Regions from separate parts of the Exiguobacterium sp. N4-1P genome, predicted to be linked through region 1. Evidence: a T-box and tRNA genes for the amino acid it is inferred to sense, from the RefSeq annotation. Region 1 holds a T-box; the other holds one or more tRNA genes.
The links. The T-box of region 1 lies ahead of argS (arginine--tRNA ligase). A T-box ahead of a tRNA ligase gene usually reads a tRNA of that ligase, here a tRNA-Arg.
Positions count from the first base shown of each region.

Region 2: it has a tRNA-Arg gene. The T-box ahead of argS (arginine--tRNA ligase) is inferred to sense a tRNA for this amino acid. The anticodon was not compared.

Region 1 covers NZ_CP022236.1:2,726,417-2,730,310, forward strand. Annotated here, with positions in the region: gene argS (arginine--tRNA ligase) at 1-1,464, opposite strand, end outside; T-box leader at 1,521-1,741, opposite strand; gene A0126_RS13985 (GGDEF domain-containing protein) at 1,871-3,547, shown strand; gene A0126_RS13990 (alpha/beta hydrolase) at 3,563-3,894, shown strand, end outside.
Region 2 covers NZ_CP022236.1:2,289,985-2,293,878, reverse strand. Annotated here, with positions in the region: gene whiA (DNA-binding protein WhiA) at 1-696, shown strand, start outside; gene A0126_RS11840 (hypothetical protein) at 779-1,015, shown strand; partial or broken gene clpP (ATP-dependent Clp endopeptidase proteolytic subunit ClpP) at 1,157-1,741, opposite strand; tRNA gene A0126_RS11830 (tRNA-Arg) at 1,922-1,997, opposite strand; gene A0126_RS11825 (RNA polymerase factor sigma-54) at 2,185-3,333, shown strand; gene A0126_RS11820 (glutaredoxin family protein) at 3,330-3,593, shown strand; gene A0126_RS11815 (sugar-binding transcriptional regulator) at 3,712-3,894, shown strand, end outside.

The sequences.
Region 1 (3,894 bases):
GAATTGGTTAAGCATCGAGACGACCCCCCAGGCATAATCGTCAGCACTTCCGTCGAAGGCTGCACCATCATAGCCGCCTTTACGGAGTAACGAGTTGGCACGGGCATTTGTGTACTGAACGTATGGACCCGTCTCCCCTTCGAATTTCAACATCTGCTCGAGATCGAACTCGATATTGTTCATGCGTTCGTTTTTAAGGTCATGGAAGATGACTGCGCCGACGCCGACTTGTTGTGCTGTTTGGTCGGCATTCGCAAGGTTCGGATTTTTCTCGGCGATATTTTGTTTTGCGACGTTGATTGCATCTTGAAGGACTTCCTCAAGCAAGACGATCCGCCCTTTACGCGTCGACATCTTTTTGCCATCTTTCATGATCAGACCGAATGGTACATGGTGCATGCCGTCAACATTATCAAAACCAAGCTTTTTCAAAACCGCAAACAACTGTTTGAAATGGAGCGCTTGTTCTCCGCCGACAACATAAAATGCTTGTTCGAAACGATACGTTTCGAGACGATAGACCGCAGCTGCCAAGTCGCGTGTCGCGTAAAGCGTCGCGCCATCTTTTTTCTTGATTAGCGCAGGTGGCATACCTTCTGCTTCAAGATCAACGACCATCGCGCCTTCAGACTCGACGAGCAGTTCTTTTTCTTCTAATAAGTCAATGACATGCTGCATTTTGTCATTATAGAAGGCTTCTCCGTTCAGGCTGTCGAACTGTACACCAAGCATGTCGTAAACACGGCTGAATTCGACGAGTGAGACTTCACGGAACCATTTCCAAAGAACGGTTGCCTGTTCGTCACCTTGCTCGAGTTTTTTGAACCAGGCCCGACCTTCATCTTCAAGTTCCGGCTTACTTTCTGCTTCTTCATGGAACCGGACATAGAGTTTCAATAGTTCTTTGATTGGCTCAGCCCGGACATCTTCTTCTTTACCCCACATGTTGTAAGCCACCATCAATTTACCAAACTGCGTGCCCCAATCACCTAAGTGGTTGATCCCAACGACCTCATATCCTTTTTTACGTGAAATTTGGTTCAACGCATTTCCAATGACCGTCGAACGCAAATGTCCCATCGAGAACGGTTTTGCGATGTTTGGTGAAGAGAAGTCAGTGACAATCGTCTTCCCATTCGACTCACTTGATCCGTAGTCCGCTTTTTCGTTTAAGACACGATTGACGATTTCTTGCGAGACGACCTCACGGTTCAAGAAGACGTTGACATATGGTCCGACTGGTTGAACGTTCGCAAAGAGTGGATTATCGATTTTTTCAGCGACATCTACTGCAATCATGTTGGGTGCTTTGCGGAATGCTTTCGCCAACAAGAAGCAAGGAAATGCGAGATCTCCGTGGTCTTCATGTTTCGGTTGTTCAATCAGTTGCTCAATTTGTTCAAGTGTCAATGCGTCTCCGATGACTCCTTGTAAAACTTCAGCATATTGTTGTTTGTAGCTCATTGTATTACCTCCAACAGTTTATTTTTTCCAATAAAAAACGCCCTTTGCGCAACTCGCAAAGAGACGGAATGACCGCGGTACCACTCTTCTTGGTGTCGTTTTCGACACCCACCTTAATTGGGGATAACGGGGTTCCCCCGGCTACGCCTGATCGTTACGATTCGGATAGCGTCTCTGAAGTGCGTTTCACGATTTCTTTGTCCATTCAGGCTTCCACCGTTTCCTGATTCGCTGGCTGACAAGATAAAACCGTTACTTTCTTCGTCATCGACGATTTGATATCTTTCACATTATACGCAATGACTCGATTTCTCTCAACCTTATTTTTTTGTAAATCACTTATCATAATTTCCACAAATCGGGTATAGATACAGAAGGATCGCCACAGAGAGGGGTCTATTCCGCTATGGTTTACTATCGAAAAGTAGCACGTATGAGCTGGATCACTTTAGCACTTACTGTTGTTTTGCTGTTTCTTGCATCGCTTGCCTTTCCCGTCCATATGAACCCAGCGATATCGCTTGGAAATGCAAGTTATCTTCTCATTTTAGTCCTCCTCTTCCAATTCGATAACATCCGCCGTGGTGGGATTTATTATACATTTCAAGAAGGTATTATTTTATTCATTTTTCTTAATTACGGTTTATTGATTGCCGTCATTTTGAGTCAACTCGGCGTCCTGATTTTCCAATTATTTTCGCATAAAAAAGAAATTCGGATAAAACGATTCATCTACCTGTACCCCGTCAACGTCTTATTCGACATCGTCTATATCTCAGTTCCCGCCTCCGCTTACTTGCTACTTGGAGGTCCGACCGGCCCGGGCTTTACTTATACCGAATCACTTATCCCGTTTATCGGTTATTTGGTGGGTGTCTTTCTTATTTCCTATCTTCAATGTCGATTCGTCAATCGTTTCTTAAACTTAAAGTATGACTGGACCCGCCTCATCCGACTTCAGACACTCGTTTACGGAATCAGTATTTTAAGCGCGCTTCTCGGGATTTGGTTTTATGATGAAAACCCGTTAGTTGCTGCGACTGTCTCGACTTTAATTTTATTCTTATTCAAGCAACTCCTACAACAGCGTGGCGCATCCTTACAAGCTACACACAACGCTAAACGGTTCGACGATGCGAAGGAACGGTTGCTCGTTTCACGCTTTGAACGGGAAGCGATTGAATCCTTACTGATTGATTTACCTCATCTGATTGATTTCTCCGACGGCTGGCTTTCTATTCAGCAGCAACGAAAACAAATCATCTATGACATTCGGACAAAAAAGACAGTTGATGTCTTACCTTTATTTCATACGTTATCAGCGAATGATCTGCGGACTCCGATTCTCTATGGCCTTCGGTTCGACTGGGGAAATGATGTCCAACTCTCGCTTCCCGTCGATCGGCATTCGATGCTCGCGATTCCTTCCATCACAAGTGGAGAAGTCGATGTCTCAATCGTTTTATTTCATCAAATCGCTGATGCTTATGATGAAGCAAAAGCGGATGAAATTTATCGCCTGCTTCGGACATTTTGCCGCGTACTCGAGCGTTCCCAAGAAAACTTTCAATTGTATGCCGAAAGCCGGACGGATGCCTTGACCGATCTCCCGAACAGCCGTGCTTTTTATGAAGAGGGGGCACGCCAGTTTGCTTCCGAACACTTTCCGCTGTCGATCATCCTATTTGATATCGACCACTTTAAATACGTCAATGATACGTACGGACATAAAGTCGGAGATCTCGTCTTACGTGAGCTCGGAAGACGGATTAAATACGTCATCCACCGCAACGATTCCGTCTTCGCGGCACGTTATGGGGGGGAGGAATTCGTTGTTTTGATTGCGGATTGCTTACAAGACCAAGCAATCTCCATTGCTGAAGAAATTCGTCACACCGTTCTCGATCGCCCCTTCATTGTCGACGATCACCATCTCTCTATTACCGTCAGTCTTGGCGTCGATACAGTAGAACATCCTTACCAACGCACATTTGAAGAATCATTACGTCAGGCAGATCACGCACTGTATGTCGGCGGAAAACACAATGGTCGAAATTGTACAGCCCACTACGCTAATCTTTGAAAGGTTGTGTTTTACATGTCTATTACTGAAATTGAGTTATCGCTTCCGATGAATCAACAACGGCGGACATTGCGGATTTATCGTCCCCCTGAGGTCGCGCTTGATGTCGCCCTACCTGTCATCTATATGCATGACGGACAAAATGTCTTCAGTGGTGCGAGTGCTTCCTTCGGTAAAGGATGGGATGTTCATCTCGCCCTCCACGAAGTCGGTCTACAGGCAATGATCGTCGCCATCGATAGCCCGGATGACCCGATGGACCGGTACGATGAATATGCGCCTTGGACGGATGACGCGTTATTGATGCGAACCGCATATCCGTCACACCGGACGACGATCGGTGGAAA
Region 2 (3,894 bases), 440 kb from region 1:
GTTCGCGTGAAGCAACAAGCCGATAAGATTCTGCAGGATTTAGGCATCCTCGGCGAAGGATTCACGATGATTCGTTCAATCAGCGATACGATTTTAAAAGATGAACGGCGGGCACGTGCCTATTTACGGGGGGCGTTCTTAGCCGGAGGGTCACTGAACAATCCGGCGACGTCGTCGTACCATTTAGAAATCTTCAGTCTCTATGAGGATCACAATGCGGCGCTTCGGAGTTTGACGAACCAATTCGATTTGAATGCAAAAGCAATCGAGCGTAAGAAAGGGCACATCCTCTACATCAAGGAGAGTGAAAAAATCTCTGATTTCCTCAAGGTAGTCGGGGCGACCCATTCGATGCTTCGTTTTGAAGATGTCCGGATTTTAAAAGATATGCGGAATTCGGTCAATCGTCTCGTCAACTGTGAGACAGCGAACCTCAACAAAACGGTCGGGGCAGCGCTCCGCCAAGTGGAGAATATCAAATTTCTCGAACGGACGGTCGGACTCGATGTCTTACCGGACAAGTTACGGGAAATCGCGATTTTACGCGTGACGCATCAAGACGTGACGCTGCAAGAGCTCGGCGAGATGGTCGAGAGCGGCTCCATCTCAAAATCAGGGATCAATCATCGATTGCGGAAAATTGATCAAATTGCGGATAAACTCCGGAATGGTGAGTCGTTGACAGGTGCGCTCTAAAGGGGAAACTTGCGAGATGAACCATAGTCTACTATAATATATAGTCGATGCAACTAAATGTTCGAATTAAGGAGTTTTTGAAATGGCTAACGAAAAAAAACGTATTTCGCTGACAGTCGATGCGAAATTTGATGAAGTCTTGACGAAAAAAGCAAAATCAATCGGTGTACCGAAAAGTACACTCGTGACATTCGCAACATCACTCTTCCTTAAGCAATTGCAAGCAGAAGAAGAGCTTTCACCACATGCGAACGGGATTTACACATTGATTCGTGAAAACCACGACATCGTGTCTGATATTACAGATCTCATCGACTAACACAAACGATCCTTTTCAGGTTCGGGACGAACTTTCATGATTTAATGAAGTTCATGCCCGGCGTGGAGAGGATTTTTTTTTGAAGACAACAAAAAAACGACCGCTGATGTAAAAACATCAACGGTCGGTCGGGTTAACAGATTAAGCGCGCTCCATGACGCGGTCGATGAGACCGTAGTCAGCTGCTGCTTGAGCAGACATGAAGTTATCACGCTCTGTATCGCGTTCGATGACTTCAAGTGGTTGTCCTGTGTTTTCTGCCATGATTTTGTTTAAGTGTTCACGCATTTTGATGATACGTTCTGCATGAATTTTAATGTCTGACGCTTGTCCTTGTGTGCCGCCGAGCGGTTGATGAATCATGATCTCAGCGTTTGGAAGGGCAAAACGTTTTCCTTTTGCGCCTGCTTGTAAGAGGAACGCACCCATTGAAGCGGCCATTCCGATACAAATTGTTGAAACTTGTGGTTTGATGAAGTTCATCGTATCGTAAATCGCCATACCCGCCGTGATTGAACCGCCCGGGCTGTTGATGTAGAGCGAAATTTCTTTATCTGGATCCTCTGCTGCTAAGAAGAGCAACTGGGCAACGACTGAGTTGGCGACGTTATCGTCAATCGCGCTCCCGAGAAGAATGATACGATCCTTGAGCAAACGTGAATAGATATCGTAAGCACGTTCCCCGCGGTTGGTTTGTTCGATGACTGTTGGAATTAACATAGTCTTTGCCTCCTTATGATGGTATGTAGCTCATATTCGACTTATTCCTATCATAATCCTTTGGTCAATATTGGTCAAAAGATACGATGCGACTTTTATGTATTTTTCCTGAATGGCATTGAATTAAACATATCAATATAGAAAAAAAGGCAATACCGCGAACGGCATTGCCTGTAGATTCAAAGATGGTACACCCGGAGAGATTTGAACTCCCGACACCTGGTACCGGAAACCAGTGCTCTATCCCCTGAGCTACGGGTGCATGTTTTTTACTGAACAATTAATAGTATACCGACATTTTTTCAGGAAAGCAATACTCGATTGATAAATTCAACATTTTTTTTCGGGCGAAAGATGCTTAAGGAGGACTTTCTAGACGGTCGGAAGATTTTTTCCTCTATACTATATAGAAGAGTTAAAGATGCAATGGAATGAAGGGAGATCCGACGATGGAACAGCGCCAGGAACAGACGCAACGGATGACGTTATCGACGTCCCAATTGTTTCAGTTGACGATTCTTGAAGAATCATTTGCTGAACTCGAAGAACATGTATACCGAATCATACGCCGGACAAGCGCTTATCGGAATAATCTCAGTAAAACAATCGACGTTGATTTTGGCCGCGTCGCAGACCGTGTCGCTTCATTTGAAGCGACGCTTCTTCAGCAAATACGTTTAGAATCGGTCAGACAGGAAATAGGATATATGGCGGAACAACTCATGACGTACTTAGATACGGATGGATTATTGCGGACGACGGATGCGCAACTGGCAACATTGTTAGAGGCGGACGTCAGTCTCGTAAAACAAGCACGACACGTTTTACAACGGTGTGAACCGACGGGAATTGCGGCACGTTCCGCGCACGAATGCCGGTTGTTGCACGCGCTCGAACTAGATGACGCGTTATTGATTGATGTCGCGACGGATTTGAATGAAGGGATTGCTGTCAAACAAGTACTTCAAGACATTGATGATGCAACAGACCGGATACGGATCAAAGCGGCGCTCGATCGGTTACCAAAAGCACCGGTCCTTCCGGAGACGACCGTTCTGACGATTCCGGAAGCAGACATCGAATTCCGTGACGGCGAGTTGACGATCAACTGGTCTGATCTCGAAATCGACCGGAGCTGGGCGGACCTCGATGAAGCAAAACCGTTCTTGAGTGCATATGAACGGAGACGGACGACGCTTCGGGCGATTCTGGACGTCATCATCGAGCGACAGCTCAATTGGTTTAAAGGAAAGCTCGAGCTCGCGCCGCTGACGAAAAAAGAAGTGGCGGAAGTGACGGGGCATCATCCGTCGACGGTTGGACGGGCGATTGCGAACAAAACGGTCAAGACGATTCAGGGCACGATGTTACTCGAAGATTTTTTCGTCTCACGGACGACGACCGGGACGTCGAGTTTCTTAGTTAAGGTCCGGATCGCTCAACTGCTCGAAGCGTCGCCTGTTCCGATGAGTGATCAACAATTGACGGACCGTCTCACAGCGGAGGAGATTACGGTCGCGAGACGAACGGTCGCAAAATATCGGGCAGCCCTTGGTTTGACCCAAGCGGACTTCGAGAGACGAGAGGCGAATTCATGATGCGAACAAAAGAAAACATGCACTTAACACTCTATTCACGTCCGGGTTGTACACTATGTGAGGAAGCCGCCATCTTGCTCGATTTTGTATTAGATGAATTTCCCGAATGGACATTCGAAGAAATCAACATTGACAACGATGCGGCGCTCAGTCTGAAGTACCTCTACGAAATACCGGTTCTCGCACATCAAAACGAAATCTTAAGTTATGGAAAATTTGAGACGGAGGCGGTAAGAAATCGTTTACTTGAAAAAAGATGACGGTCGAGACTTGAAACAAAACCAGGGTACTGTTATGATAGCAATGTACCAAGTGGGACAAGATATGACACGCGGGACGTAAAGTGTCCAGCAATTTGAGAGGAGCGGGAGTTACATGATTCGGCAGTTAGTACAGATCCAAAAGCGAATCGTGCCTGATCTGATTGAAGAAATGCAGACACGTTACGACATTCTTCATTATGTACGCCTGATGCAACCGATCGGACGACGAACACTTGCGACGAGCCTTGGCTTGACGGAACGCGTTCTACGCCGGGAGGTCGACTTCTTAAAAGAACAA